Linked DNA regions of Mesorhizobium shangrilense. The protein of the gene in region 2 interacts with the protein of the main gene of each other region in a pairwise test. Links are inferred from orthologs where the notes say so. Each region holds a gene or a part of one and is shown on either strand. Other genes may lie near its edges.

Region 1 (14,965 bases), 1.7 Mb from region 2 along the record:
GTGCGGCGCTCGCAGGCGGCTCGCCGTTCATCCAGGCCCAGTCGATATTCACCGCCGGTCTCGTCATGGGCGTCATGCTCATCCCGGTCGTCTCGTCGCTCTCCGACGACATCATCACCGCCGTGCCGCGGGCGCTGCGCGACGGCTCGTTGGGCCTGGGCGCGACCCGCTCCGAGACGATCAAGCGGGTCATCCTGCCGGCGGCGCTGCCGGGCATCGTCGGCGCTATCCTGCTCACCGCCTCGCGCGCCATCGGCGAAACCATGATCGTCGTGCTCGCGGCCGGCGTCGCCGCCAACCTTACGCTCAACCCGTTCGAGGCGATGACGACGATCACCGTCAAGATCGTCAACCAGCTCACCGGCGACCTCGAGTTCAACTCGCCGCAGACGCTGGTCGCCTTCGCGCTGGGCATCACCCTGTTCTTCGTCACGCTGGTGATGAACATCGTCGCGCTCTACATCGTCCGCAAGTACCGGGAGCAGTACGAATGACCGACGTCTCGCTCGGATCGCTCGCCCCAACCGCCGCGCGCCCACGCCGCGACATCGGCATCAAGCGCCGCTACGCCGCCGAGCGCCGCTTCCGCCTCTACGGCGTGCTGGCCGCCTCGGTGGGCCTCGTCTTCCTGGCGATCATGCTTGTCTCGATCATCGCGAAGGGCCACACCGCCTTCTGGCAGACGACGGTTAGCCTTCCGATCTCCTTCGATGAAAAGGTCATCGACCCGTCGGGCAAGCGCGCCTCGGATCCGGATGTGCTGATACGGGCGAACTATCCCAAACTCGCCGAGAACGCGCTGATCGAGGCGCTGGGGATCGATCCCAAGGACAAGGCTGCGATCCGCAAACTGAAAGGCTTCCTGTCGGACGGCGTGCGCGTCCAGCTGCGCAACATCGTCGTCGCGGATCCGTCCGTCATCGGCACCACCCGCAACGTCGACCTGCTCGCCGCCGCCAACATCGATTCGGCCTACAAGGGCCAGATCGACCTCACCGTCGACGAGAAGCGCCGCAAGGTTTCCGACCAGCAGGTTGAGTGGATGAACCGGCTCAAGGCCGAAGGCGCGATGGCCGAGCGCTTCAACACCGGACTGTTCACCTTCGGCGCCTCCAGCCGGCCCGAGACCTCGGGCGTGGGAGTGGCAATCATCGGCTCACTCTATATGATGGGGATCGTGCTTCTGCTGGCGCTGCCGATCGGTGTCGCCGCGTCGATCTACCTCGAGGAATTCGCCAAGAAGTCCCGGCTGACCGACCTCATCGAGGTCAACATCAACAACCTCGCTGCCGTGCCGTCGATCGTCTTCGGTCTGCTGGGTCTCGCCGTGTTCGTCAATTTCCTTGGCATGCCGCGCTCTGCGTCGCTGGTCGGCGGCCTGGTGCTGACGCTGATGACGCTGCCCACCATCATCATCGCCACGCGCGCAGCACTTGCCGCCGTGCCGCCGTCGATCCGATCGGCCGCACTCGGCCTCGGCGCCTCGAAGATGCAGATGGTGTTCCATCACGTGCTGCCGCTGGCGCTGCCCGGCATCCTGACCGGCACCATCATCGGGCTGGCCCGCGCATTGGGCGAGACGGCGCCGCTGCTGCTCATCGGCATGGTGGCCTTCGTCGCCGACTATCCGACGACGCCGCTCGATCCGGCGACCGCACTGCCGGTGCAGATCTACATGTGGGCCAACGAGGCGGAGCGCGCCTTCGTGGAGCGCATGTCTGGCGCCATCATCATCCTGCTCGTCTTCCTCATGGCGATGAACATCACCGCCATCGTCCTGAGACGGAAGTTCGAGCGCCGCTGGTAAGGCTAGGGGAAAGTGACGATATGAACATCATGACCGATACGACCCTCGAGAAAGCCGTGAGCGGCAGCATGGACGAGATGGCCAACGAGCCGATCAAGTTGCGCGGCGAGAAGGTCTGCGTGCACTACGGCGAGAAGCAGGCGCTGTTCGACGTCGATCTGAACGTCCGTGAGAACCAGGTGACGGCGCTGATCGGCCCGTCGGGCTGCGGCAAGTCGACATTCCTGCGTTGCCTGAACCGCATGAACGACACCATCGACAGCGCCCGCGTCAGCGGCAAGATCACGTTGGACGGCGAGGACATCTACGACCGCAACATCGACGTGGTGGAACTCCGCGCCCGCGTCGGGATGGTGTTCCAGAAGCCCAACCCGTTTCCGAAGTCGATCTACGAGAACGTCGCCTACGGACCGCGCATCCACGGGCTCGGCCGCACCAAGGCCGATTTCGACCGCATCGTGGAGTCCAGCCTGCAGAAGGCGGCGCTGTGGAACGAGGTAAAGGACCGCCTGCACGAGCCCGGCACAGGGCTTTCCGGCGGCCAGCAGCAGCGCCTCTGCATCGCCCGCGCGATCGCCGTCAGTCCCGAGGTGATCCTGATGGACGAGCCGTGTTCCGCGCTCGATCCGATCGCCACGGCGAAGGTGGAGGAACTCATCGACGAGCTGCGCCAGAACTACACGATCGTCATCGTGACGCACTCCATGCAGCAGGCCGCGCGCGTGTCGCAGCGCACCGCGATGTTCCACCTCGGCTACCTGGTCGAGGAAGGGGCGACGGACAAGATGTTCACCAACCCCGACGACAAGCGCACGCAGGACTACATCACCGGCCGTTTCGGCTGAGTGGACGCGACTCTAGACGCCGAGGACATCATGGGCGAGCACACCGTCTCCTCCTTCGACGAGGACCTGAAGCATATCCATCAGCTCATCCGCGACATGGGCGAGCATGCCGGCCGGATGGTGCAGGCCGCGACCCGCGCGCTCTTGGCCTCCGACGTGGCGTTGGGGCAGCGTGTCGTCTCCGACGACGCGATCATGGACACCAAGCAGCGCGAGCTGGACGACCGTGCGATCAGGCTGATCGCCCTGCGCCAGCCTATGGCGCAGGACCTGCGCGCCGTGGTCGGGGCCATCCGCATGGCGGCCGATCTCGAACGCATCGGAGATCTCGCCAAGAACATCGCCAAGCGCGTCGGCGCGGTCGGAATGACGGCCATCCCCAAGGCGCCGTCCAACAGCATCGAGCTGATGGCCGCCCAGGTGCTCGAGCAGGTCGAAGGCGTCATCGAACACTATGTCGGCAAGGATGCCGAGGCGCTTGTCCAACTGCGCGTCGACGACCGCCAGATCGACGCCAAGTATACCGCGGTGTTCCGCGAGCTGCTGACCTACATGATGGAGGACCCGCGCAACATCACGGCCTGCACGCACCTCCTGTTCTGCGCCAAGAACCTGGAGCGCATCGGCGACCATGTCACCAACATCGCCGAGAACGCCTATTTCGTGATCACCGGCAGGCAGTTGCCGCTCAACCGGCCGAAGCTCGACGAAACGTCGGCGTCGGCTCTCGCCGACTGAAGCTGCAGGACAGGCCGATGATTGCTCCCAAGGTCATGGTGGTGGAGGACGAGGAGCCGCTGTGCGAACTCCTCCGCTACAATCTGGAGGCCGAAGGCTACCAGGTCGAGGTCGTCACCCGCGGCGACGAAGCCGAGCTTCGCCTGCAGGAGAACGTGCCCGACCTGCTGGTGCTCGACTGGATGATTCCGGCGGTGTCCGGCATCGAGCTCTGTCGCCGCCTGCGGATGCGGCCGGAGACGGAGCGGCTGCCGGTCATCATGCTGACGGCGCGCGGCGAGGAGAGCGACCGCGTGCGCGGCCTCTCGACGGGCGCTGACGACTACCTCGTGAAGCCGTTCTCAACGCCCGAGTTCGTGGCGCGCGTGCGTGCGCTGCTGCGCCGCGCCAAGCCCGAGGTGCTGTCCAGCGTGCTCAAGGTCGGCGACATCGTGCTCGACCGCGAATCCCATCGGGTCTATCGCAAGAAGACCGAGATCAAGCTCGGCCCGACAGAGTTCCGCCTGCTGGAATTCATGATGCAGCATCCCGGCCGCGTCTTTTCCCGTGGCCAGCTCCTCGACAATGTCTGGGGCGAAACGATCTACATCGATGAGCGGACGGTCGACGTTCACGTCGGGCGGCTGCGCAAGGCTGTCAACAATGGCCGCATGCCGGACGTCATCCGTACCATCCGCGGCGCCGGCTACGCCATCAACGAGGCGTAGCGGGTAGGTGGCCTCGGGCGAAAAGTTGCCCAAGAAACAGCTATCCTGGAACTGACGAACTGCGAGTTCGCAGTGGCCGCAACCGCCTTGTCCGAGGCGGGTGCGGCATGCTTACCTGAGGCCTTCGTACGACGGGAACCTGGGGGAGGGTGCACGTGGAGGTAACGCGCCGAACGGTTGCGGTGGCGATCGTCGCGACGATCGCGTGTCTGGCCGCGCGTGTCCCCGCCGCCATGGCTGCGCCCCCTGCTTCCCAGCCCCAGCCCATCATCTTCGCCTGGAACCGTCTCGTCCTCGAACTGGTGCGGCACACGCCGACCTATTCGCCCCCGGTCGCCAGCCGGGCGCTCGCCTATCTCGGAGTGACCGCCTTCGAGGCGATCGCCGGCGGCTCGGCCGGACTGCGCTCCCTGGCGGGCCAGCTAAACGGGCTGCAGCCCGTTCCGGCGCGGGAGAACGGCGCGGCCTATGCGGACGCCGTGGTGGTCCAGGCGGCGATGGCGCATGCCGTGCGCGAGCTCTTCTCCAACACCGGACCGACCGGCCTACGCGCGCTGAAGCTGGTCGAACGGAACCTGCATTTGGCCGCAGCCTCGGGCGTCGCCGAAGATGTCGCCGGCCGCAGCACCGCCTATGGCCGGGCGGTGGCCGAGCACATCCTCGCCTGGTCGCGCACGGACGGCGGAGCGACCATCGAGAACATGGGCTTCCCCTACGAATACAAGCTCACGGAAGGGCCGGCGCACTGGGTGCCGACGAGCCTGGTGGCGCAGCAGCAGCTGCCGCTCCTGCCCGACTGGGGGAAGGTGCGCCCCTTCGCGATGCCGAGCGGTGCGGCCTGCGGCATACCTCCTCCGCTCGAATACAGCGAGGAAGAGACCTCGCCCTTCTATCGGGAGGCGCTCGAGGTCCACGACGCGGTGAAGGGGCTGACGCCCGAGCAGCGCGCCATCGCGCGGTTCTGGTCGGACGACCCGATGCTCTCGCCCACGCCGCCCGGGCACTGGATCTCGATCGCCCTGCAGGTGCTGGAGGGCGAGGGCGCGGACGCGGAGACCACGGTGGACGTTCTGGCTCGCCTCGGCATCGCCATGGCCGACGCCTTCATCGGCTGCTGGGACGCCAAGTTCCGCTACGACCTCGTGCGGCCGCTCACCTACATCCGACGGGTCATCGATCCAAAGTGGGAAGCCCTGCTCAACACGCCCCCATTCCCGGAGTATCCCAGCGGCCACAGCACGCAGTCGGGCGCCGCCGCCACCGTGCTCACCGATCTCTTCGGCACGGACTATGCCTTCGAGGACGCGACCCACAGCGCCGACGGGCTAAAGCCGCGCAGCTTCCCGAGCTTCTGGGCAGCAGCCGAGGAGGCCGGCATCTCGCGCCTCTACGGCGGCATCCATTTTCGCGACGCGATCGAACGGGGCCTCGACCAGGGCCGCTGCATCGGCGCCTATGTCAACGCACTCGACACGCGGAAATAGCCATGCGTCGGTTTCTCGTTCTGCTGTCGTCGATGTCGGTGCTCGCCGCGGAAGCGCGCGCCGAGGAGGCGCCCTTCGTCATCCCGACCTTCGTGGAGGAGACGGCCAGCGCCGGCATCGACAGCGTCTATGCCGGCGACTGGGAATACATGGTCGGCGGCGGCGCAGCCACCTTCGACTGCAACGATGACGGCTATGCGGACCTGCTTCTGGCAGGCGGGGAGACGCCCGCGAAATTCTACCGCAACGCCAGCAAGCAGGGCGGCGCGCTCCGCTTTGAAGCAGAGGCGAGCGGGCTCGAGCTGGACAAGGTCGCGGCCGCCTATCCTCTCGACGTCGACGGCGACGGCCACACAGACCTGGCGCTTCTGAGGGTAGGCGAGAACGTCCTTATGCGCGGCTTGGGCGGCTGCCGCTTCGAGCGCGCCAACGAAACGTGGGGCTTCGACGGTGGGGACGGCTGGTCGACCGCCTTCGCCGCCACCTGGGAGCGCGACGCCGAGTGGCCGACGCTGGCGGTCGGCAACTACATCGACCGCACCCAGGCAGTGCCGTGGGGCTCTTGCACGGACAACTGGCTACACCGGCCGGGCGTCGCCGACGGGGAGCGCAGGAAGTTCGCCGCGCCGTTGCCGCTCACGCCCAGCTACTGCGCGCTCTCCATGCTGTTCACCGACTGGAACCGCTCGGGCACGCCGAGCCTGCGCGTCTCCAATGACCGCGAGTACTACAAGGGCGGGCAGGAGCAGCTCTGGCGCGTCGAGCCGGGCAACCCGCCCGTTGCGTATGGCGCAGGCGACGGCTGGAAGACGCTGCGCATCTGGGGCATGGGCATCGCCAGCACCGATCTCGACGGCGACGGCTACCCCGAATACTTCCTGACCAGCATGGCCGACAACAAGCTGCAGACCTTGTCCGCCGTGCCGACGGAGGGCGCACCGCAACCCGACTATAAGGACGTCGCCTACGCCAAAGGCGTCACCGCGCACCGCCCCTATATCGGCGACGACCTGAAGCCGAGCACCGCCTGGCACACGCAGTTCGAGGACGTGAACAATGACGGCCGCGTCGACCTGTTCATCGCCAAGGGCAATGTCGCCGAGATGCCGGACTTTGCGGCCAAGGACCCCAACAACCTCCTGCTGCAGCGCGCCGACGGGACGTTCGAGGAAGCCGGCGACAGGGCCGGCGTCGCCAGCACCGAGATCTCGCGCGGGGGCGCCCTCTCCGATTTCAACTTGGACGGACTGCTGGACCTCATCGTCGTCAATCGCGGGGTGAGCGCCCAGGTCTGGCGCAACGCCAGCGTCGGCGCCGGGCGCTGGCTGCAGGTCGAACTCAGGCAGTCTGGACCAAACCGGGACGCCATCGGCGCATGGATCGAAGTGCGCTGCGCGGGAAAGGTGACGCGCCGCGAGATCACTGTCGGCGGCGGCCATGCCGGCGGGCAGACCGGCTGGTGGCATTTCGGCGTCGGCGACACTGAAGAGCCGGAAGTGCGCGTCATCTGGCCCGATGGTACAGCCAGCGACTGGGAGCTCGTCGAGAGCGACAATTTCTACATCGTCGAACGCGGCCAGCCGGCACGGGCATGGCATCCTGAATAGGGACTGTTAACTGCGTACGTCATCCGTTCCAACGCTGTCCGGCGGCGCCGGGAAGCGTTCCAGGTAGCGCCGGGCGCGGGGCAGGGCGTCGTGGAGGAACTGCTCCGGTCCCCTCAACCACAGGCCGGGGATCGTCTTCGAGCGCGCCTCGCTTGTCAGGACCTTGGGAGGGATCGGGACGATCTCCGCGTCCCACCCCGGCCAGAAATGACGCGCCCTGCGCCATGTGTGCGCGATGAAGCGCTCGCGGTCCGAGTAGCCGTGGTAGTCGAAAACCCAGTCGGCGGCCGCCACGAATATGTGGTTGCCGGTGTGGCCCTCCGCAGGCTTGATCCAAAGGACGTCGAGACCGGGACGGGGATGCCTCTCCAGGAAGGCATGGGCGAGGATATTGCATGCGCCGCAGGCGAAGAACACGCGGTCGGGCAGCGCCCAACGCATGACCTGGTTCTTCTTTGAATAGCCCGGGGTCCTGATTCGATACATGGCAGGATATTGCCTGCCGGGCACCCCTCGGCGGCAAGAGCCGACTGAAGTCTTCCCTTATGCCACGGCCTTTCCCGCGGGCAACGCGCCGGGCGCGAAGATGCCCTCGTCGACGAACTGCAGCGCGCGCTTGGCGCTACCCTCGCGGATGATGGGCGCCTCGTAGGGCTCGGTGAGGAAAGTGATGGAGCCTGAATGCTGGCCGCCGGCCGTTTTCGCGATCGCTTCGCGCAGGCTTGGCTCCATCAGGTCGAAGGCCGTCGCGCCGACGCCGATGAAGGCGACGGGGGCCGGATCGATGATGGCGAACAGGCTGCCCAGGCCGAAGCCGAGCGCTTCGCCTGCCCGACGGAACGCCTCGCGTTCCGAACCGTCCGCGCGGCGGGCCTGCTCGGCGAGTTCGGTGATGTCGGCGTCGGTGACGTCCGCCTTCGGCATCTCGTCCTCCGGCTGGTGATGGGCCTTGCGCCAGATCGCGTAGTTCCCGGCATAGGCCTCGATGCAGCCACGCCGTCCGCAGCGGCAGAGCGCGCCGTCCGGCCGGTGGATCATGTGGCCGAACTCGCCGCCCGAGGAATGCGTGCCGGTGAACAGCTCGCCCTTCAGCATCATGCCCATGCCGATGCCGTGCGAGAGCAGGATGGCGATGAAGTCGTCGTGATAAATCTCGGGATCGCGGGACCGCAGGGCGAACGCCATCATGTTGCAGTCGTTCTCGACCGTCGTCGCGACGCCGAAGGCTTCCTCGAGCGCTTCCGCGAAGGGGATGTCCGCATGGACCGTGATCGGCGACCACAGCATGCTGCGGGCGCTGGCGTCGGTGACGCCCTGGATCGATACGACGATGCGCTTGGCCGCCGCCTGTCGCGACGGCTGCATCTCGAAGAGCCCGCGGACCATGCCGATGGTCTCGTGCACCAGGTCGGCGGCTGCCATTTCGAGGGTTGGAAGGCGGCGCTTTTCGGCGGCCAGCACCGTTCCGCCATAGTCGAACAGGGCTGCCGATAGCGAGTTCAGCGACAGGTCCACCGTCACGACGGTGGCCGCTTCCGCGTTGAGGCCGATGGCCACCTGCGGCCGCCCCCGCTTCAGGGCGGACGGCTCGGTTGCCTTCGGTTCGGCCAAGATGCCCTCCTGGAGGAGGTCGGACGAGATTGCCGAGATCGTCGAGTGACTGAGCCCCGTCGCTGCTGCGATCTCTGTCCGGGATGGATGGACCGCGCGGCGGACGGCCGCGATCACGGCCGCGCGGTTGCGCCGCCTCAGATCGTCGTGACGGATTCTCACCGCCGTTTGCATCTTTCCTCCCCTGCGCTTGCCGGCCGTCTTCCCTGCCACCGGTCGAGACGCAGGAGAAGTCTGTCAGAACTCGCCGGTCATGTCATTGTTTATTTCGACCCTCGAAAAAATAAGAATTCCTCTTCAAAATCGCCTTGACAGCTTTTGAGGTTTCGGACAGTATTTTTTCGAGGATCGAAATAAAGTACATTTTGACGGGCCGTCGGCCAGATTTTCGCATCCTCGCGATGCAGGGAGGAAATCATGAAGACATTTGCAGCCGCCATGCTGGCGGGTGTTGCGATGACGCTGTCGCTGGCAGCAGTCGCAGAGGCCAAGGACAAGGTCATCGGCGTGTCCTGGTCGAATTTCCAGGAAGAGCGGTGGAAGACCGACGAAGCCGCGATCAAGGCGGCGGTCGAGGCCGCCGGCGACAAGTACATCTCCGCCGACGCGCAGTCGTCGGCCTCCAAGCAGCTCACCGACGTCGAGAGCCTGATCAGCCAGGGCGCGAACGCCCTCATCATCCTCTCGCAGGACGCCTCCGCGATCGGCCCGGCCGTCGACAAGGCGCTCGCCGAGGGCATCCCGGTCGTCGGCTATGACCGCCTGATCGAGAACAAGGACGTCTTCTACCTGACCTTCGACAACAAGGAAGTGGGCCGCATGCAGGCTCGCGAGGTGTTCAAGGTCAAGCCGGAGGGCAACTACGCCTTCATCAAGGGCTCGTCGGCCGATCCGAACGCCGACTTCCTGTTCTCCGGGCAGATGGAGGTCCTCAAGGAAGCCATCGATGCCGGCAAGATCAAGAACGTCGGCGAGGCCTACACCGACGGCTGGCTGCCCGCCAACGCGCAGAAGAACATGGAGCAGATCCTGACGACCAACGACAACAAGGTCGACGCGGTCGTGGCCTCCAACGACGGCACCGCCGGCGGCGTCGTGGCGGCTCTCGAGGCGCAGGGCCTCGCGGGCTCGGTGCCGGTCTCCGGTCAGGACGGCGACCATGCCGCCCTCAACCGCGTCGCGCTCGGCACGCAGACGGTCTCTGTCTGGAAGGATGCGCGCGAGCTCGGCAAGGCCGCAGGCGAAATCGCCTCATCGCTGGCCGAAGGCAAGGCGATGACGGACATCCCGAACGTCGTCGACTTCACCACGCCCGGCGGCAACGTGACCAAGTCGGTCTTCCTGACGCCGATGCCGATCACCAAGGACAACCTGAACGTCGTGATCGACGCGGGCTGGGTGACCAAGGATGTCGTCTGCGCCGGCGTGGCGGCCGGCTCGGTCGCCGCCTGCAACTAGGCCGAAAATCGGCATCGATACGGACGCCGCGGTTTGACGAAAACCGCGGCGTCTCTCTAAGATCGGGAGGCCGGACACCCTGACGACAGGGAGCCGGCGGGAGGAAGCCATGACCGACACGACGTCCGGATCTCCGGTCGATACCGCGCGCGCCTCCGAACTCAACGCGCTGGGCCGCTTCCTCAAGGCAACCGAACTCGACACGCGCATGCTCGGCATGGTGGGCGCGCTGCTGATCATCTGGATCGGCCTCCACCTCATGTCCGGCGGCCTGTTCCTGACCCCGCGCAACCTCTGGAACCTGTCCGTCCAGTCCTCCTCCGTCGCCATCATGGCGACCGGCATGGTGCTCGTCATAGTCACCCGCAACATCGACCTGTCGGTCGGCTCGCTGCTCGGCTTTGTCGGCATGATCATCGGCGTGACGCAGGCGGAATTCCTGCCCCGCGTGATGGGTTTCCCGCTCGGCGACCCGTGGATCTGGATCATCGCCGTGGCCGTCGGCCTGCTGGTCGGCCTGCTGATCGGCGGCTTTCAGGGCTACCTGATCGCCTATCTCGGCATCCCGGCCTTCATCGTGACGCTCGGCGGCCTGCTCGTCTGGCGCGGCGCGGCATGGTGGGTGACCAGCGGCCGCACCGTGGCGCCGATGGACGCGACGTTCCGCCTGCTCGGCGGCGGGCCGCAAGGCGCCATCGGGGCGACGTGGAGCTGGATCGTCGGGGTCGTCGCATGTCTGGGCGTCGTCGCGCTGCTCGCCAGCGGCCGCCGCCAGCGCCAGCGCTTCAAGTTCCCGCTCAGGCCGGTCTGGGCGGAGGTCTTCCTCGGGACGGTGACCTGCGCGGCGATCCTCGGCGCGGTCTGGGTGGCCAATTCGTATCCATGGCCGGTCAACATCGTGAAGCGTTATGCCGAGGCCAACGGCATCACAGTTCCCGAGGGCGGCATGTTCATCGCGCACGGCATCGCCATCCCGGTCCTCATCGCCGTGGCGGTGGGCATCGTGATGACCTTCATCGCGACCCGCACGCGCTTCGGCCGCTACGTCTTCGCCATCGGCGGCAATCCCGAGGCGGCGACACTCGCGGGCATCAACACGCGCTGGGTGACGATGAAGATCTTCATGCTGATGGGGCTGCTGGCCGCCATCAGCGCTTCGATCTCCACCGCCCGCCTCAACGCCGCCACCAATGCGCTCGGCACGCTGGACGAACTGCTGGTCATTGCCGCGGCGGTCATCGGCGGCACATCGCTCGCCGGCGGCGCGGGCACCATCGCCGGCGCTATGCTTGGCGCGCTGCTCATGCAGTCGCTACAGTCGGGCATGGTGCTGCTCGGCATCGACACGCCGCTGCAGAACATCGTGGTCGGCCTTGTCCTCGTCGTGGCCGTCTGGCTCGACACCGTGTACCGCAAGCGCGTGTAGGGGAGACGCTCCGATGACTGAGACCGCTGCCCCGCTCGTCGAGATGAAGAACATCTCCATCGCCTTCGGCGGCATCCGCGCCGTGGACGACGCCTCCTGCGATCTCTATCCCGGCGAGGTGGTTGCGCTCCTCGGCCATAATGGTGCGGGAAAGTCCACGCTGATCAAGATCCTGTCCGGCGCCTACAAGCGCGATGCGGGCACGATCCACGTCAATGGCGAGGAAGCCTCGATCGGCAACCCGCGCGACGCCAAGAAATACGGCATCGAGACGATCTACCAGACGCTGGCGCTCGCCGACAACGTCGATGCGGCCGCCAACCTGTTCCTCGGCCGCGAACTGAGGACGGCCTGGGGCACGCTCGACGACGTCGCCATGGAGGCTGAGGCGCGCAAGGTGATGGGCCGCCTCAATCCTCGATTCCAGCGCTTCAAGGATCCGGTAATCAAGCTTTCCGGCGGCCAGCGGCAATCGGTGGCGATTGCGCGGGCGATCCTCTTCAACGCCCGCATCCTCATCATGGACGAGCCGACCGCCGCGCTCGGGCCGCAGGAGACGGCGCAGGTCGGCGAACTGGTGAAACAGCTGAAATCGGACGGCATCGGTATCTTCCTCATCAGCCACGACATCCATGACGTGTTCGATCTCGCCGATCGCGTCTGCGTGATGAAGAATGGTCAGGTCGTCGGCACGGCTCACACCGGGGAGGTCACCAAGGACGAGGTGCTGGGCATGATCATCCTGGGCAAATGCCCGCCCGGCGCGGTTCCCGGCCCGGGCGCCGTGGTCGGCTGAAAATTTCGTTCTTGATATGCAATCAGGCCGGCGATGGCCGGCCTGATGATGTTTTCTACGGTAGCGCCGCTCAATAGCCTTTGGGGCAGCGCGACACGTAACGCTCGCCAGTGCGGCGGTCGCGATAGAGGCAGCGGCCGTCGCGCTGCCTGGTGACGAGGTACCCAGCCAGCGCACCCACCGCGCCGCCGACCAGCGCGCCTTCGACGTCACCGCTGATGATGGCGCCCGCTGTCGCGCCCACCGCCGCGCCGACGCCGACGTCCTGCTCTGCCGTCGTGCATGCGGAAAGCGCCATGGCCGCAGCCATGGCGAGAATCACTGCTCTCATCCCTCTCTCCCGAAAAAATGGGCCAGAAAAGCCCTGAAAAATATGCTTCCTGCACTATTCCTGTCGGACGCCGTCTTCCGCCCGCCGCCCGGAGGCGACAACAACGTCACTAACGGCCGTTATGCTGGCGACGAGACGTCCGTCCTTGGTGACGTCCCATTCCAGCACCGCGTCCTCTTCTTCCATTGCGGGATCAACATACACGCAGTCCGCGAAAACCCGTGAATCTTTTCCGCGCGCGCTCTTCAGCGTCGACGGGAGCACGGCGGCGCACTCCTCCATCGTCTCGAAAATGGGGGTAGGGGCGGGCAGCTCCCGGCATTCCTGGAGGTCGCCCGAGCATCCGACGATGAGCAAAAGGGCAGCAATGTGTTCCATGGCCCTCTCCTTTCAGGACCAGAAACGCGTTTGCCGGAAATTGAGTTCCCTGGGATGCCCGGGTGCGGGCTACCAGCGCGTGGCTTCGCCGGGCGCGGCGGCCTCGATGGCCAAGGCGTGGAGACCAGCCTTCAGTTCGGGCGCAAGAAGGTCGTTGACCGCACGGTGACGGGCGATCCGGCTCATGCCGGCAAAGGCCGGAGCCTCTATGCGGACGCGGAAATGCGTCTCGCCGGTGCCATCGAAGGACTCCTGGTGGCCGGCATGGAGGTGGCTCTCGTTGAGGACCTTGAGCCGCACTGGCGCAAAAGCCTCAGTGAGCTTCGTCTCGATCGAGGACTGTATGGACATTTTCGGCTCCACTCACCAAATGTGACCCATCCGACACAATGGCACGCATGCGCGGATTGCGCCCACGCGATTCAGCGGTTAGGTCCATCGCGCCCCGAATGTCAATTCTTGTATCCCGCGGCGAACGCCCCATAATTCAGTCGAACCATGTCTACCTATTCGAAATATTTCGAGAAGATTCGCGTGCGCCCGGACCGCCAGGCGGAGGTGAAGTCGCACGCGCCGCGCTGCCAGTGGGACGGGTGCGATGAGCCCGGCACCCACCGTGCGCCGGTCGGGCGCATGCGCGAGGGCGAATACTTCCGGTTCTGCTTCGACCATGTGCGCGAGTACAACAAGGGCTTCAACTATTTCTCGGGCGTCTCCGATAGCGAGATCGCGCGTTTCCAGAAGGAGGCGCTGACCGGCCATCGACCGACCTGGGTGATGGGCGCCAACAGCGGCGCCAAGGCGGCGTCGGATTTTTCGCACATACGTTCCGGCCGCGCCGGCTACTACAACCGCGTCCGCGATCCGTACAACATGTTCGGTGGCGGGCGCGCCGAGCCCCGTCAGCGCCAGGCCAAGCCGCTTGAGGCCAAGGCGCTGGAAACGCTTGGACTTGACACAAAGGCGACTGGCGCGGACATCAAGGCCCGCTATAAGGAACTGGTGAAGCGCCACCATCCCGATGCGAATGGCGGCGACAGAGGTTCGGAAGACCGGTTCCGCGACGTGCTGCAGGCCTACCGTCTGCTCAAACAAGCTGGTTTGTGTTGAGCAAAGGGTCTGATAAAGACCGCCTCCGACTAGAGATGATGTGATACCGGCTGATCCCAAGCAGCCGGCATGAGGCTGGGATGAACAAGATCGATCGCGACATTGCAAATCTGCCGGACACGACGGTGTCGGTGAAGGAAGTCTTCGGCTTCGAGTCCAAGATGGTCGTGCCGGCCTATTCGGTCGCCACCGAGCACGTTCCCGACATCGATCCCGACTACCTGTTCGACCGCCAGACCACGATGGCGATCCTGGCCGGCTTCGCCTACAACCGCCGCGTCATGGTGTCGGGCTATCACGGCACCGGCAAGTCGACCCACATCGAGCAGGTCGCCGCTCGGCTCAACTGGCCGATGGTCCGCGTCAACCTCGACAGCCACGTCAGCCGCATCGATCTCGTCGGCAAGGACGCGATCGTGCTGTCGGAAGGCAAGCAGGTGACCGAGTTCCGCGACGGCATCCTGCCCTGGGCCTACCAGCACAATGTCGCGCTCTGCTTCGACGAGTACGACGCGGGACGTCCCGATGTGATGTTCGTCATCCAGCGCGTGCTGGAGTCGTCGGGCCGCCTGACGCTTCTCGATCAAAGCCGCGTGATCCGGCCGCATCCGGCCTTCCGCCTGTTCGCCACCGCCAATACGGTGGGCCTCGGCGACACGACGGGCCT
Region 2 (14,887 bases):
CGGCGAGAACGCGCCCGGCGGCCCGGTTCAGGGCCACCGTTTCTGCGGGTCTCGGTTTGGCGCCGTCGAGCAGGCGGGTGAGGGCGTCTTCGACGGGCAGGAGCGACATTGCTTCAATCTGCCTGGAAATCGCCGGACTTGCCGCCGGTTTTCCGCAGGAGCCGGATGTCCGAAATGACCATGCCGCGGTCGACCGCCTTGGCCATGTCGTAGATCGTCAGGCAGGCGATCGAGGCGGCGGTCAGCGCCTCCATCTCAACGCCCGTCTTGCCGGTGACCCGGGCGAGGGCGGTCACGCGCAGGCCCGGCAGATTGGAATCCGGCTCTATGTCGACGGTGACCTTGGTGAGGAGGAGAGGATGGCACAGCGGGACGAGTTCGTGCGTGCGCTTGGCGGCCATGATGCCGGCAATGCGCGCGGCGCCGAGCACGTCGCCCTTCTTGGCGTCGCCGGCGAGGATCATCTCGAGCGTCTCGCGCTTCATCGATACCGCGCCCTCCGCGATCGCCGTGCGTTCGGTTTCGGCCTTCGCGCCCACGTCGACCATGTGCGCCTCGCCCGAGGCGGTGAGATGGGTGAGTTTCGGTCCGGCCGTCATGGCTTCAGCCCGCGGTCGCGCCGGCGGGCGCGCCTCCGAGCAGCAGGCGCGTCGCCGCCGTGACGTCCTGCTGTCGCATGAGGCTCTCGCCGACCAGGAACGTCGTAATGCCGGAGCGCGCCAGTCGCGCGCAGTCCTCGTGGGTGAAGATGCCGCTTTCGCCGACCAGCAGGCGATCGTCCGGGATCATGCCAGCCAGCCGCTCCGAGGTCGTCAGGCTGACCTCGAAGGTCCGCAAATTGCGGTTGTTGATGCCGATGAGGCGCGACGACAGCTTGAGCGCGCGCTCGGTCTCGGCCTCGTCATGCACCTCGATCAGGGCGTCCATGCCAAGTTCGAAGGCGGTGCTCTCCAATTCGCGCGCCATGCCGTCATCGACGCTGGCCATGATGATCAGGATGGCGTCCGCGCCCCAGGCGCGCGCCTCGTACACCTGGTAAGGCTCGAACATGAAGTCCTTGCGCAGTGCAGGCAGACGCGTTGCCGCCCGCGCGGCGGTCAAAAACTCCGGTGCGCCCTGGAAGGATGGCGCATCGGTGAGCACGGACAGGCAGGCTGCGCCGCCGGCCTCGTAAGCCTGCGCCAGCGAGGGTGGATCGAAATCCGGCCGGATCAGGCCCTTCGACGGACTCGCTTTCTTGATCTCGGCGATAAGCCCAAACGACTGCGCCGCACGCCGCGCTTCGAGGGCGCGCAGAAAGCCTCGCGGAGCGTCCTGGTCGGCGATGCGCGCCTTGAGTTCGGCGATTGGTTCGCGCGACTTTGCAGCTTCGATCTCGTCGCGCTTGTAGGATTCGATGCGTTTGAGAATATCGGCCATCGTCACGCCTGCCGGTTCAAGCGTTTGATACGCGCTTGAGGGTTTCGAGAACGCCGACAGCGCGGCCACTGTCTATGGATGCTGCAGCCTGCTCAATACCGCTTTGGAGTGTTTCGGCCTTGGTGGCGACGACCAGCGCTGCTCCTGCATTCATCAGGACGGTGTCGCGGTATGCCCCCTGCTGGCCGGTGAGGACCGCATGCAGGGCCTGCGCGTTGAAGGCGGCGTCGCCACCACGCAATGCCTCGCGGGCATGGCGCTTCAGGCCAAGGTCCTCTGGCTTCAGCACGAGAGTTTCAATGCCGCCGTTGGCGAGCCGTGACACCTGGGTCTCGCCTGTCGCCGTGATCTCGTCGAAGCCGTCGCCATGGACCACCCAGGCCGTCTCCGCGCCGAGGTTGCGAAGCGTCTCGGCAACCGGCCCCACCCACTCAGGTGCGAAGACGCCGACCAGCTGCCGGCTGACACCGGCCGGGTTGGAGAGCGGCCCGAGCAGGTTGAAGATGGTGCGCGTCCCCAGTTCGGCCCGCACCGGACCAACGTGCTTCATGGCGGGGTGATGCGCCGGCGCGAACATGAAGCCGATGCCGGCCTCGTTGACGCAACGGCTGATCATCTCCGGCCCAAGGTCGAGCCTGACGCCAAGCGACGTCAGCACATCCGCGGATCCGGTTGAGGAGGAGAGGGCGCGATTGCCGTGCTTGGCGACTGGGACGCCGCAGCCGGCCACCACGAATGCCGACGCCGTAGAGATGTTGACGCTGTGCGAATTGTCTCCGCCGGTTCCGACGATGTCGATGGCGTCGGCGGGCGCCTCGACGCGCAGCATCTTGTCACGCATGGTCGCCACAGCGCCCGCGATCTCGTCGACGGACTCGCCGCGCACCCGCAGCGCCATCAGGAAGCCGCCGACCTGTCCCGGGGTGGCGTCGCCCGACATGATGATGTCGAAGGCGTCCCTGGCTTCCTCGAAGGTCAGCGACTGGGCGCCGGCTGCCTTTGCTATGTATGGCTTGAGCGCGCTCATTTGGGTTCAGAAGCTCAGTGCGCGCTGGATAGCGCCCTGGTCGACCTCGACGTCGTATTCGGCCTGGAGCCGTGCCACCAGCTGGTCGAGCAGATCATCGGCCAGCCCCTGCGAAAGCGAGGTACGGGTCTGCTCGGGCAGGGTGCTGGCATCGGCGCCGGCAGGCTCGAACACCTCGGAGACCTGGAAGAGAATTTGTCCGCCGTCGGTCGGGGCGGGAGTGAGGCCCACGCCCTTCTCCGGGACGCCGAAAGCCGCCGCGACGCCCGTGCGGCCGAAATCCGCATCGTCTGCCTGGCGCTTCAGTCCGCGCTTCGTCTGCTTCTCCAGCTTCAGCTCGGCTGCGATGGTGTCCAGTGTGGCGCCATCCTTCAGGCGCTTCTCGAGCTCGGTCGCCTTCGCGCCGAGGCGAGCCGCGACTTCGGCGACCTTCCAGTCGGCGACAACCTTTTCCCGAACTTCGTCCAGCATGCGTTCCCGCGCCGGCGTTATCCCTTCGACCTCGAAGAAGACGAAGCCGTTGCTGCCGATGTTGATCGGGTCGTTCTCGACGTTCGCCTCGGATTCGAATGCCGCGGCGAGAAGGGCCGCCGATTCCGGGATGTCGTCGACGATCGTGCCATCGGGGCGCTGTGCGGTGCGATCGATGGCGTCGATGGTCGTCACCTTGAGATTGAGCTTCGTGGCGGCATCTTGCAGGCTGTCGCCGCCGGCGCGCGCATCCTCGTAGCTGTCATGAACGTCGAGCAGGATGCGGTTGGCCTCGGCGAGCGCCAGGGCCTTCCGGATCTCCGTCTTCACGTCGTCCAGCGACTTGACCGTCTCGGGCGTGATTTCGGTGACGCGGACGAGCATGGGGCCGAATGAACCCTTGATGATGGGGCTCACTTCATTGGCCTGGAGCTTGAACGCGGCCTCGGCGACGGCGGGATCTGGCACCTTGTCCTTCGTCAACGCTCCCATCTGAACGTCGCCCATCGACTTGCCTTCCGCGGCGACGACCTGATCGAAGGTGGAGCCGGCCTTCAGGCTGTCGGCCGCAGCCTGGGCAGCCTCTTCGGAGGCAAACACGAGCTGCTCGATCCTGCGCGTCTCGGCCGTCGTGTATCGCGCCTTGCTGGCCTCGTAGTCCTTGGCGACCTGATCGTCGGTAATAGCCGACTCGTCGGCGATGTCCTCCGGCTCAAGCTTGACGTAGGAGATCTTGCGGTACTCGGGCGCTCCATAGTTCGCCTTGCGGTCCTCGAACCACTTTGCGAGCACGTCGGCGGACGGATCTTCAATCGGCTCGACCAGACTGCTGGGCAGCACGACGAAATCGACCGTACGATCCTCGCCCTCGTACAAAGCGAGAGCGCGGAAAAACGCATCTGGCGCTGTCAGTCCGTCCGAAACCGCTTCGACGATCTGCTGGCGCACGGCCACCTGCTCACGATTGGTCAGGTAATCCTCCGGGCGCATTCCGACCTGACGCAGCACATAGTCGAACTGGTTGCGATCGAACCTGCCGTCGGGACCCTGGAACGCCGGATCCTCGACGGTGAGGGCGGCGACGCGATCCCGTGAAACTCCGAGACCGAGCTTGCGCGCCTGTTCGTCCAGCACGGCGCCAGCGACCAGTTGCGCCAGCACCTGGTTGTCGATGCCCAGCGCCGTCGCCTGGTCGCGGGTGATGCGCGTCCCGAACTGCTGCGACATGACCGAAAGCTGTCGGTCGTAGGCGAGGCGGTAGTCCGTGGCGGACACCTCGGTGCCGCCTGCCACGATGACGCTGTTGCCGCCCATGCCGGTCACCAGCTGGCCGGAGATCCCCCATACGGCAAAGCTGCCCACGAGGAGGAGCAAAAGAAGCTTTGCCACCCATGTTCCGGCGGCTTTTCTAAGACTGTCAAGCATCGCAAAATCCGGTGTTGCGCATTGTTGTGCGCTGTTCCTGGCAAGCGCAATAGCGTCCTTCGCCGCCAGTGTCGATTGCTTTGTGGCCTGATTTTGCTAGTGAAGCCCCGCGCGGCCGGGGACCGGCCTACTGGAGATCGGCTGATGACACCTGGCATTCGCCCGCTGGTGGCGGGGAACTGGAAGATGAACGGCGCGGGCCCGCAGCTCGATGAGCTGAGAAGCATCGGCCATGGTTTCATGGGCGGGCTGGATGCCGAAACGGAGGCGCTGATTTGCGTGCCTGCGACCTTGCTTCACCGCGCCGCGGCTATCGCGGCGAGCACGCCGCTGAAGGTCGGGGGACAGGATTGTCATCCGAAGCCGAGCGGCGCCCACACGGGCGACATTGCTGCTGAGATGTTGAAGGATGCGGGCGCTTCGCATGTCATCGTCGGCCACTCCGAGCGCCGGACGGATCATGGAGAAACCGATGACATCGTCCGTGCGAAGGCCGAGGCGGCATGGCGGGCCGGGCTGGTAGCCGTCGTGTGCATCGGCGAGACGCAGGCCGAACGCGAATCGGGCGCCACGCTCGACGTGCTGGCCCGCCAGATCGTGGGCTCCGTTCCGCCGGGCGCGGATGCGAACAACACGATCGTGGCCTATGAACCGGTCTGGGCCATCGGTACCGGGCTGACGCCGACCGCCTCGGATGTTGCCGAGGCGCATGCCCACATCCGGGCCCGGCTTCACGACAAAGTGGGTGGCGAAGCAGCGAAATTGCGCATTCTCTATGGCGGCTCGGTCAAGCCGTCGAATGCGGTCGAGCTGCTGGGAGTCGCCAATGTCGATGGCGCGCTTGTCGGTGGCGCCAGCCTGAAGGCAGCCGACTTTCTTGGCATTGCGGAAGCCTATCGCGCGATGTGACCGTCGCGGTTGCAATTCGCCTGCCCCGCCCCATATTCGCGCGGGGCTTGGATTTGCAATGAAACCATTGTACTGAGCCGCCTCCATCGAGCGCGTCATCCGGCCCGCTTGCGACTAGCTTTTGGAACGACCATGCAAACAATCATCATTGTCATCCACCTCATGGTCGTGCTGGCGTTGGTCGGCGTCGTTCTGCTGCAACGCTCGGAAGGCGGGGGACTGGGCATCGGCGGCGGTTCGGGCTTCATGACGGCCCGCGGCGCGGCGAACGCGCTCACGCGCACCACCGGCATCCTTGCCATCGCGTTCTTCGCCACCTCGCTGACGCTGTCGATCATTGCGCGCTATTCGGACCGTCCGATCGACATCCTTGACCGCGTGCCCGCGCAGAGCGGCCAGGGCCAGAGCGGCGGCGCCGGCGTGCTTGACCAGCTTGGCGGCAGCTCCACCGCGCCGGCTGTCCCTGCTCCTGCGGAGAGCACCGACACCGCTCCGGCTCCCGCCGGCTCTGCGACGGTTCCCGCCGGCGAATCGCAGGCGCCGGCCGCACCCGCGCAGCCGCAGGTCCCCACGGGCCAGTAGCGCTCCTCAAACATTTCCTGGCAGGCCCGCAACAAATTGTATGCGGGCTTGTTGTGATTCGATCACACTCGCGTGATTTGCCCGTCGGAAAAGCAATGCGCATCCGAGTGTTGCATGTCTGCGCTTGAGTCGTCACAAGCAGTTCGATTATGAGTGCCGGCGGCCGGGGGGAGATATGTTCGGTGCCCTTGGCGCGCGTTCAAAAACATTAGAGCATACTCGGGATTTTTCTCATGCAACTCCGTGGCTTCGTCGCGTTGAGCCTCTGCGCGTTGATCGGCGTCAGTTCGCCGGCCTTCGCGGAAAGCAAGATTTTCACATCCATTCTCAAGACGGAGGCGACAGCCTCCGCCCAGGACCCCGCCAAGGTCAGGAAGAACGCCAAGACTGCCAAAGAGATGACACCCGCCGAGAAGAAGGCGGCTGAGAAGAAGGCGCGCGAGGCCGCCGCAAAGGCCAAGGCGGCCGAGAAGCAGAAGCTGGCAGCAAAGGCCAAGGCCGAGGCGGACAAGAAGCTCGCCGAGAAGAAGAAGGCCGAAGAGGCGAAGAAGCTTGCTCGTGCCAAGGAGCTTGCCGAGAAGAAAGCAGCGGCCGCCAAGGCTGCGGAGCTGAAGAAGGCAGCCAAGGCCAAGGCCGAGCAGGAGCGCCTCGCCGCAAAGGCCAAGGCTCTCGAGGAGAAGCAGCAGGCTGCGAAGGCAAAGGCAGACGCAGCTCTCGCGGCCAAGCTTGCGAAGGAAAAGGCCAGGGAAGACGCACGTCTGGCCAAGCTGAAGGCGATTGAGGACGCTAATCAGGCCCGCGTCCGCGCCGCCGAGGCATCACGCCAGGCCGAACTCGCCCAACTTGCGTCGATGGACATTGCGCGCACCGGAAACAACGGTGAGCTTCGCAGCGAGACGCTGGCGACGCCCCAGAAGACCGGGTTCCTCGGTCTGTTCGGCGCCGCCCCGACTGCGTCGATGCTTCCGGAGACGCGCGCCCTGGACGCGGCGCTGGAGCAGCAGGAGGCAAGACGCAAATTCAAGGTCAGGGCCGACTTCGAGCCGCAGACAGTTCAGTTTCCCGGATACGAGGCCGGCACAATCGTCATCGATACCTCCGCCCGCTACCTCTACCTGGTCCAGTCCTCGTCGAAGGCGCGTCGCTATGCGATCGCCGTCGGACGCGAGGGGCTGCAGTTCAAGGGCAATGTCACCGTCGGAGACAAGCAGGAATGGCCGCGCTGGATCCCGACGCAGGACATGCAGAAGCGGGAGCCGCACAAGTATGGTCAGTACAAGGACGGCATGGCGGGCGGTCCGAGCAATCCGCTCGGCGCGCGCGCCATCTACCTCTACCAGGGCAGGAAGGACACCTACCTGCGCATCCACGGAACCAATCAGCCGGAGACTATCGGCACCAACTCGTCCAACGGTTGCTTCCGCATGGTCAACGAGCATGTGAAGGACCTCTACTCTCGCGTGAAGATGGGCACGCACGTGATCGTGATGTGACCGATCAGACGCCTTCGATCGAAATGGCCGCCTCCAGGCGGCCTTTTCTTTGTCGGCGAGGTCGACTAGAGCGCTTCGCGACAGGAGCGCCCGCGCCATGAACATGATGTCGGAATTGATCGAGGATCTGCCGGAAGACGGGTGCCACCCGATGTTCCGCAGCGCGCCTTCGTCGGTCGAGTTCAACAAGCTGCGCAAGCGGCTGCTGCGTCTGACCCGCCAGGCGATCGAGGATTTCGCCATGGCGAACGCCGGCGAGAGATGGCTGGTCGCGCTGTCCGGCGGCAAGGACTCCTACGGGCTGCTCGCGGTGCTCCTCGATCTCAAATGGCGCGGCCTGCTGCCGGTTGACCTTCTGGCCTGCAATCTGGACCAGGGGCAGCCCAATTTTCCCAAGCATGTCCTGCCCGACTTTCTCGACGGGCTGGGTATCGAACATCGGATCGAGTATCGTGATACCTACTCAGTGGTGACCGAGAAGATCCCGCAGAGCCAGACTTACTGTTCGCTCTGCTCGCGGCTGCGCCGGGGACACCTCTACCGCATCGCGCGGGAGGAGGGGTGCTCTGCCCTGGTGCTGGGCCACCACCGCGAGGATATCCTCGAGACGTTCTTCATGAATCTCTTCCACGGCGGCCGCATGTCGGCGATGCCGCCGAAGCTCCTGAACGACGAAGGCGACGTGATGGTGCTCCGGCCGTTGAGTTATTGCGCCGAGGCCGATCTCGCCCGCTTCGCCGAGCACATGCGCTTTCCGATCATTCCGTGCGATCTTTGCGGCAGCCAGGACGGACTGCAGCGCAACGCCATGAAGGCCATGCTCGACGACATCGAGCGCCGGATGCCGGGTCGCAAGGAGACGATGCTGCGGGCCTTGAGCAACGTGAAGCCCTCGCACCTTTTGGACCGCAGGCTCTTCGACTTTGCCGGGCTTACGCTCGCGCAGCCGAATGACAAGGAGAATTGAGTGACGACTTTCCGCGACGCCGACATCGACTGGCTTGCCGATCTTCTAGCCCGTGCAGCGACTGCGGAGATCATGCCGCGCTTCCGGCGGCTCTCGCCCGACGACATCCGCCAGAAGACTTCGGCCGCCGATCTCGTGACCGAAGCCGACGAACGCGCTGAACTCATGATCACCGCCGAACTCAAGCAGAAGTTCCCAGACGCCCTGATCGTCGGCGAAGAGGCGCACGAGCGGGACAACTCGCTTCTCCCGGGTCTCTCCGATGCAGAGCTGGCCTTTGTCATCGATCCGGTCGACGGCACGTTCAACTTCGCATCAGGCGTCCCGCTGTTCGGCGTTATGCTCGCCGTCGTGGCGAATGGGGAGACAGTCGCCGGTCTCATCCATGACCCGCTCGGCCGGGATTGGCTGATCGGCGCAAAGGGTGCGGGAAGCCATGTCAGATCGACCGACGGCTCACAGGCGCCAGTTCGGGTCGCCGCGCCCGCCCCCATCTCGCAGATGACGGGCGCCGTCTCCTGGCACTATCTCAAGGAGCCGATGCGCTCGCGCATGGCGAAGAACCAGGCCAAGAGCCTCGCGCAGTTCGGCTACCGGTGCGCAGCGCACGAATACCGCCTGCTGGCCAGCGGCTTCGGCCACTTCGTCGTCTACAACAAGCTGATGCCCTGGGACCACCTGGCCGGCGTGCTGATCCACCAGGAGGCTGGAGGATACTCCGCACGTATCGATGGTAGCTCCTATATGCCGGGTCATGTCGACGGCGGGCTGCTGGTCGCGCCGGACCGCGACAGCTGGCGCGAGCTGCGCGAAGAGCTGTGGGCGGAGTAGGTCCTAGCGGGTTGGCTTGTGGCTAGCCGTGAACAGCTTGCCGCGTTCGCCGATCAGGACCATCGTCAATCCCAACAGGGCGACGCCGCAGAAGCCGGCGGCAAGCGGCGTCGTCGTTCCGTCGAACGACTGTCCGATGAACGCGCCGATCAGTCCGCCCCCCAGCGTCTGGAAAAACCCCTGGACGGACGCCGCTGTTCCGGCAATGTGGCCGAGCGGTTCCATCGCGATCGCGTTGAAATTCGATCCGATCCAGCCGAACTGGAACATTGCGGCCGCAAAGAGGAGCACGAAGGCGGCGAGCGGAATGACGCCTACGAGCGACCAGGCGAGCCAGATCACACTGACCCCCAGGAAGCCAAGCAGTGCGCCGTGCGACAGCCTGCGCATGCCGAGCGTCCCGACCAGCCGTGAATTGAGAAAGGACGACACCGCCATCATGCCGGCGATCGCAGCAAAGATGACGGGGAACCAGACGCCCAGTCCATAGATGCCGACATAGACCTGCTGGGCCGAATTGATGAAGCCGAACAGCGCGCCGAAAAGGATCGTCGAGGCCAGCGTATAGAACAGCGACAGCCGGTTGGTCAGCACGGCCGCGAAGCCGCGTCCGACGGATCCGATATCCATAGGACGCCGGTGTTCGGCCGGCAGGGTCTCAGGTAGGCGGATCGCCGCCCATGCCATGATGGCCAGCGCAATGACGGCCATGCAGATGAAAATCCAGTGCCATTCGGCGAACAGCATGACGATCTGACCGATGCCCGGCGCCACGACCGGGATGACCATGAACACCATGAAGATCAGCGACATGATTTCGGCCATCTGACGCCCGCCGAAGCGGTCGCGCACCATGGACACGGCGATGACCCGCGTCGAGGCTGCGCCGATGCCCTGGATGAAGCGTAGCACGAGCAGCGTGGTGAAATCGGTCGAGAAGGCTGCCGCGAACGCGGCCACGATGTAGACGCCAAGGCCGAACAGCAGAGGTGCGCGCCGGCCGAAGCGATCCGACGACGGGCCATAGGCGAGCAAGGCGAAGGCGAGGCCGGCGAAATAGGCCGAAATCACATATTGGCGATGATTCTCATTCTCGACCCCGAGGCTGGCGCCGATCTCCTGCAGGCCGGGCAGCATGATGTCGATGGCCAGCGCATTGAGCGCCATCAGCGCTGCCGCGATTGTGATGAACTCCCACTGCGGAATGCCGAAGGCCGCTTGCGAAGGTGCGGATCTCTGCTGGTCCATTCGATGTCTCGCGTCAATGCCGGAAAGGAAATGCGCCGGACTACCGGCGCATTCTTAGCGGCCCCGCGTGACGGGACCTCAATTCATGATCTGGAGATCACACGGCGCCTTTGACGCTCACACCCTTGTCCTCCAGGAAGCTCTGGAGCTCGCCTGCCTGGAACATCTCGCGGATGATGTCGCAGCCGCCGACGAATTCGCCCTTCACATAGAGCTGCGGGATGGTCGGCCAGTTGGAATAGTCCTTGATGCCCTGGCGAAGGTCGTTCGAGGTCAGCACGTTGACGCCCTTGTACTCGACGCCCAGGTAGTCGAGGATCTGCACGACTTGTCCCGAGAAGCCGCACTGCGGGAAGCCCGGCGTGCCCTTCATGAACAGCACCACGTCGCTGCCCTTGACCTCATTGTCGATGTATTCGTTGATGCCGCTCATTGGCGCGAACCTTTCATATGCTCGTGGGAGTCGAGCGAACATTGTTGCCCTGAGATAGACCCACAACCCAGCCGAAACAAGTCGAAAGGCACACTGGCGCAACGCGCGCGGCGCGTTTGCCAGGCGGCGCTATGGCCCGTATCGCGGCCAATGCCGCGGCAGGCTCTCAGGCATCGTCGCTGGCGAATAGGATGAGATTTTCGTCGGGATCGATCACGATGAAGGTTCTTGCGCCCCATGGCTCGGTGCGCGGCGTCTGGTGGAAGAGGACGCCCGCCTGACGAAACTCCATGAAGAGGGCGTCGAGATCGCGCAGCGTGATCGCCGCCGACAGCAGATCTTCGCGCCGGCTGCGCCGGATCGATGACAGCAGCGTCGACATGGCGAAGGTTCAGGCGCGCAGCGTCGCGCCGGACCTGGCCGTAAAAGGGCGGATCGCCATAGGTAAAGGCCACCTGAAAGCCGAGCGCGCCGGTATAGAAGGCGAGGGATTCGGGGAAATCCGTCACGAAGACGACCGGTTCCGCGCCAAGCAATCGTGCTGGATGTGGGCCGTGCTTGGCGGTCATGGGTTCGGCACCGGCGGTTGTCCTGTCCTGTGTCATCGTGTGTTTGATCTCAGATCGGGTGGTGGAGGGCGCTCGTCCGGCCAGCCCTCCCGTTTCGATTGCAAGTCGGTGAACACTGTTTCGTAGACTGGCGAGTTTTGCGCGAACCACGCCGTCGCCCGCTGCCAGTTGCTCCGATCGGTCATGTCCAGGCGTACGCTATTCGGCAGCAGGAACATGTTGCCCAGCTTGAGGCCGGGCCGGTCCAGGCGTCTGGCAAGGAATTCGCGGTGCGGGAACAGAAACTCGCGCACGCGCCAGGTCGGCTCTCCGGCCTCGCCGCGAATGAACAGCCCGACGCCGGCGTTGGCGATGTAGTGGGCGATGACCAGCGGCCGATGGCCGACGGCCAGCCAGCGCGAGTGCTCGTTGCCGCGCTGCATGCGAACGTTGAGCTCCGGAAGGGTGTCGGCAAAATACTGCCAGAAGTCGCGCCGGTGACGGGTGAGATCGGAAACCATGTTCGGCTCCGCTGCTGTGCCCTCAGATAGCCATCAGCGCCTTGACGCCGTCGGCGACGAACTGAACCGCAAGCGCCGCCAGGATCACGCCGAGCAGGCGCGTGAGGATAGAGCGGCCGGTCTCCCCGAGCAGGCTGTCGATGCGCTCGGCGAGCACGAAGACGAGATAAGTGATCAGCAGGCAGACGAGAATGATGGCGACCAGTGCAATCTGGCCGGCGGTGGTCGGCATGCCGCCGGACAGCAGCACCGTGGCGGAAATCGCGCCGGGACCGGCGATCAGCGGAATGGCCAGGGGGAAGGCCGCGACGTTGTGGATGTGGTCTTTGGTGATCGCCGTGTCGGCGCTCTTTTCCTTGCGCTCGTTGCGCCGCTCGAACACCATCTCGAAGGCAATGAAGAAGAGCAGCAGGCCGCCTGCGACTCGGAAGGCCGGCAGCGTGATGCCGAAGGCGGCCAGGATGGCGGCGCCCATCAGCGCGAACACCGCCAGCACGCCGAATCCGATGACCGAGGCGCGGATGGACACCTGATAGCGTTGCTGGCGGTTCATGCCCCGCGTCACCGCCAGGAAAAGCGGCGCCAGGCCCGGCGGATCAATGGTCACCAGGATCGTCACGAAAGCGTTGAACAGGCTGTCGAAATTGGGCACGCTGCGGATCTCCCCCGGTGCAAAGCTATCGTGAAGCCAGACGGCGCGCCAGACCAGCGGCCACGGCTTCCATTGTTCCGGAAACCTTGCGCGCAGTACGCCGCTTCCTTGCGGCGTCGTGAAGCAGTCTAATATCCTTTTGAAATAACGATGGAAATCGTCGTTGGAAAAGCTTCGACGGCATTGGAGAAGGCGATAGTGTTCCTATATAAGGATCAAGTGATTCCCAACTTTTGTGATCCGTTTTGACAGACCAGAAAACGCCGCCCGGTTCTGAAGGCGGTCCCTCCGATATCGAGCCCATCTCCATCATCGAGGAGATGCAGCGGTCCTATCTCGACTACGCGATGAGCGTCATCGTCAGCCGTGCGCTGCCGGACGTGCGCGACGGGCTTAAGCCGGTGCATCGGCGTATCCTCTACGCCTCGCACGAGAGCGGCTATCACTGGAACCGCAAGCATGTGAAGTCGGCGCGTCCGGTGTCCGACGTGATGGGTAAGTATCACCCGCACGGCGACGCCTCGATCTATGACGCGTTGGTGCGCATGGCGCAGGACTGGTCCATGCGCGTGCCGCTGATCGACGGGCAGGGCAATTTCGGCTCCATCGACGGCGATCCGCCGGCGGCCATGCGCTACACCGAGGCGCGCCTGACCAAGGTCGCCCACGAACTGCTTGAAGACATCGACAAGGACACGGTCGATTTCCAGGAGAACTATGACGGTACCGACAGCGAGCCGAAGGTCCTGCCCGCGCGCTATCCAAACCTGCTCGTCAGCGGGTCGGGCGGCATCGCCGTCGGCATGGCGACCAACATCCCGCCGCACAACCTGTCGGAGGTCGTGGACGGCGCCATAGCGCTCATCGATAATCCGGCAATCGATCTGCCGGAGTTGATGGAGATCATTCCCGGACCGGATTTCCCGACCGGCGGGCTTATTCTCGGTCGCTCCGGCATCTACTCGGCCTACTCGACCGGCCGCGGCTCGATCATCATGCGCGGCAAGGTGCACGTCGAGCCGATCCGCAATGAGCGCGAGGCCATCGTCGTCACCGAAGTTCCCTACCAGGTGAACAAGGCGACGATGATCGAGAAGATGGCCGAACTGGTGCGCGACAAGCGCATCGAAGGCATCTCGGACATCCGCGACGAGAGCGACCGGCAGGGCTATCGCGTCGTCATCGAGCTGAAGCGCGACGCCAACGCCGAGGTCATTCTCAACCAGCTCTACCGCTTCACGCCGCTGCAGACGTCGTTCGGCGCAAACGTTGTGGCGCTCAACGGCGGCAAGCCGGAGATCCTGAACCTGCTCGACATGTTGAGGGCGTTCGTCGCCTTCCGCGAAGACGTCGTCAGTCGCCGCACGAAGTTCCTGCTTCGAAAGGCGCGCGAGCGTGCCCACGTGCTCGTGGGACTGGCGATTGCGGTCGCCAATATCGACGAGGTGATCCGCCTGATCCGCCATGCGCCCGATCCGTCGACGGCGCGCGAACAGTTGATGACGCGGCGCTGGCCGGCGGCCGACGTCGAGTCGCTCATCCTGCTCATCGACGATCCGCGCCACCGCATCAACGAAGACGGCACCTACAATCTGTCCGACGAGCAGGCGCGCGCCATCCTGGAACTGCGTCTGGCCCGTCTCACGGCGCTGGGCCGCGATGAGATCGCCGACGAACTGAACAAGATCGGCGCTGAAATTGCTGATTTCCTTGACATTTTGTCGTCTCGCGCGCGCATCCAGCAGATCGTCAAGGATGAAATGGCCGCGGTTCGCGACGAGTTTGGGACACCGCGTCGCACGGAGATCACCGACGGCGGCGCGGATATGGAGGACGAGGACCTCATCCAGCGTGAGGACATGGTCGTAACCGTGACCCACGAGGGGTATATCAAGCGCGTGCCGCTCTCGATCTACCGGGCGCAGAATCGCGGCGGCAAGGGCCGGTCTGGCATGTCCACCAAGGACACCGACTTCGTCACCCGCCTGTTCGTGGCCAACACGCACACGCCGGTATTGTTCTTCTCCTCCCGTGGCATCGTCTACAAGGAGAAGGTCTGGCGCCTGCCCATCGGTACGCCGCAGTCGCGCGGCAAGGCCCTCATCAACATGCTGCCCATCGAAAGCGGCGACCGCATCACCGCCATTATGCCGCTGCCGGAGGACGAGGAAAGCTGGGGCAACCTCGACGTCATGTTCGCGACCACGCGCGGAACAGTGCGCCGCAACAAGCTGTCCGACTTCGTCGACGTGAAGCGCAACGGCAAGATCGCCATGAAGTTCGACGAGGAGGGCGACGCCATCCTCGCTGTGGAAACCTGCACCGAGAACGACGACGTGCTGCTCACGGCCGATTCTGGCC

Evidence for each region.
Region 1: the proteins of grxD (region 2) and PD284_RS07665 interact in binary tests that used the Escherichia coli proteins (3 or more experiments, as listed by UniProt). The link is inferred for Mesorhizobium shangrilense from one-to-one orthologs.

What each region holds. Positions count from the first base shown.
Region 1 is NZ_JAQGPN010000001.1:1,535,928-1,550,892, forward strand. Bases 11,899-14,796 are described here. They hold PD284_RS07665 (BolA family protein), read right to left. Parts: upstream 13,540-14,796; coding sequence 13,258-13,539; downstream 11,899-13,257. Other genes in these bases: PD284_RS07650 (ATP-binding cassette domain-containing protein), read left to right, coding at 11,899-12,479; PD284_RS07655 (YMGG-like glycine zipper-containing protein), read right to left, coding at 12,550-12,810; PD284_RS07660 (hypothetical protein), read right to left, coding at 12,865-13,188; PD284_RS07670 (J domain-containing protein), read left to right, coding at 13,687-14,298; cobS (cobaltochelatase subunit CobS), read left to right, coding at 14,379-14,796. Outside these bases: phosphate ABC transporter permease subunit PstC, read left to right, coding at 1-494; phosphate ABC transporter permease PstA, read left to right, coding at 491-1,807; phosphate ABC transporter ATP-binding protein PstB, read left to right, coding at 1,828-2,652; phosphate signaling complex protein PhoU, read left to right, coding at 2,683-3,390; phosphate regulon transcriptional regulator PhoB, read left to right, coding at 3,408-4,097; PD284_RS07620 (vanadium-dependent haloperoxidase), read left to right, coding at 4,253-5,581; PD284_RS07625 (CRTAC1 family protein), read left to right, coding at 5,584-7,188; PD284_RS07630 (hypothetical protein), read right to left, coding at 7,195-7,674; PD284_RS07635 (ROK family protein), read right to left, coding at 7,732-8,973; xylF (D-xylose ABC transporter substrate-binding protein), read left to right, coding at 9,217-10,257; PD284_RS07645 (sugar ABC transporter permease), read left to right, coding at 10,367-11,683; more of PD284_RS07650, read left to right, coding at 11,697-11,898; more of cobS, read left to right, coding at 14,797-14,965. UniProt on the Escherichia coli protein: Transcriptional regulator that plays an important role in general stress response. Has many effects on cell morphology, cell growth and cell division. Acts by regulating the transcription of many genes, including dacA (PBP-5), dacC (PBP-6), ampC and mreB.
Region 2 is NZ_JAQGPN010000001.1:3,272,467-3,287,353, reverse strand. The notes cover bases 9,138-11,957. They hold grxD (Grx4 family monothiol glutaredoxin), read right to left. Parts: upstream 10,806-11,957; coding sequence 10,470-10,805; downstream 9,138-10,469. Other genes in these bases: PD284_RS15765 (MarC family protein), read right to left, coding at 11,897-11,957; PD284_RS15770 (hypothetical protein), read right to left, coding at 11,407-11,874; PD284_RS15780 (VOC family protein), read right to left, coding at 10,972-11,187; PD284_RS15790 (multidrug effflux MFS transporter), read right to left, coding at 9,138-10,372. Also shown: PD284_RS15840 (molybdopterin molybdotransferase MoeA), read right to left, coding at 1-109; cyclic pyranopterin monophosphate synthase MoaC, read right to left, coding at 114-599; indole-3-glycerol phosphate synthase TrpC, read right to left, coding at 604-1,419; trpD (anthranilate phosphoribosyltransferase), read right to left, coding at 1,436-2,446; PD284_RS15820 (SurA N-terminal domain-containing protein), read right to left, coding at 2,453-4,342; tpiA (triose-phosphate isomerase), read left to right, coding at 4,487-5,251; preprotein translocase subunit SecG, read left to right, coding at 5,384-5,833; PD284_RS15805 (L,D-transpeptidase), read left to right, coding at 6,067-7,326; tRNA 2-thiocytidine(32) synthetase TtcA, read left to right, coding at 7,424-8,293; PD284_RS15795 (inositol monophosphatase family protein), read left to right, coding at 8,294-9,124; more of PD284_RS15790, read right to left, coding at 9,128-9,137; more of PD284_RS15765, read right to left, coding at 11,958-12,526; gyrA (DNA gyrase subunit A), read left to right, coding at 12,772-14,887. UniProt on the Escherichia coli protein: Monothiol glutaredoxin involved in the biogenesis of iron-sulfur clusters.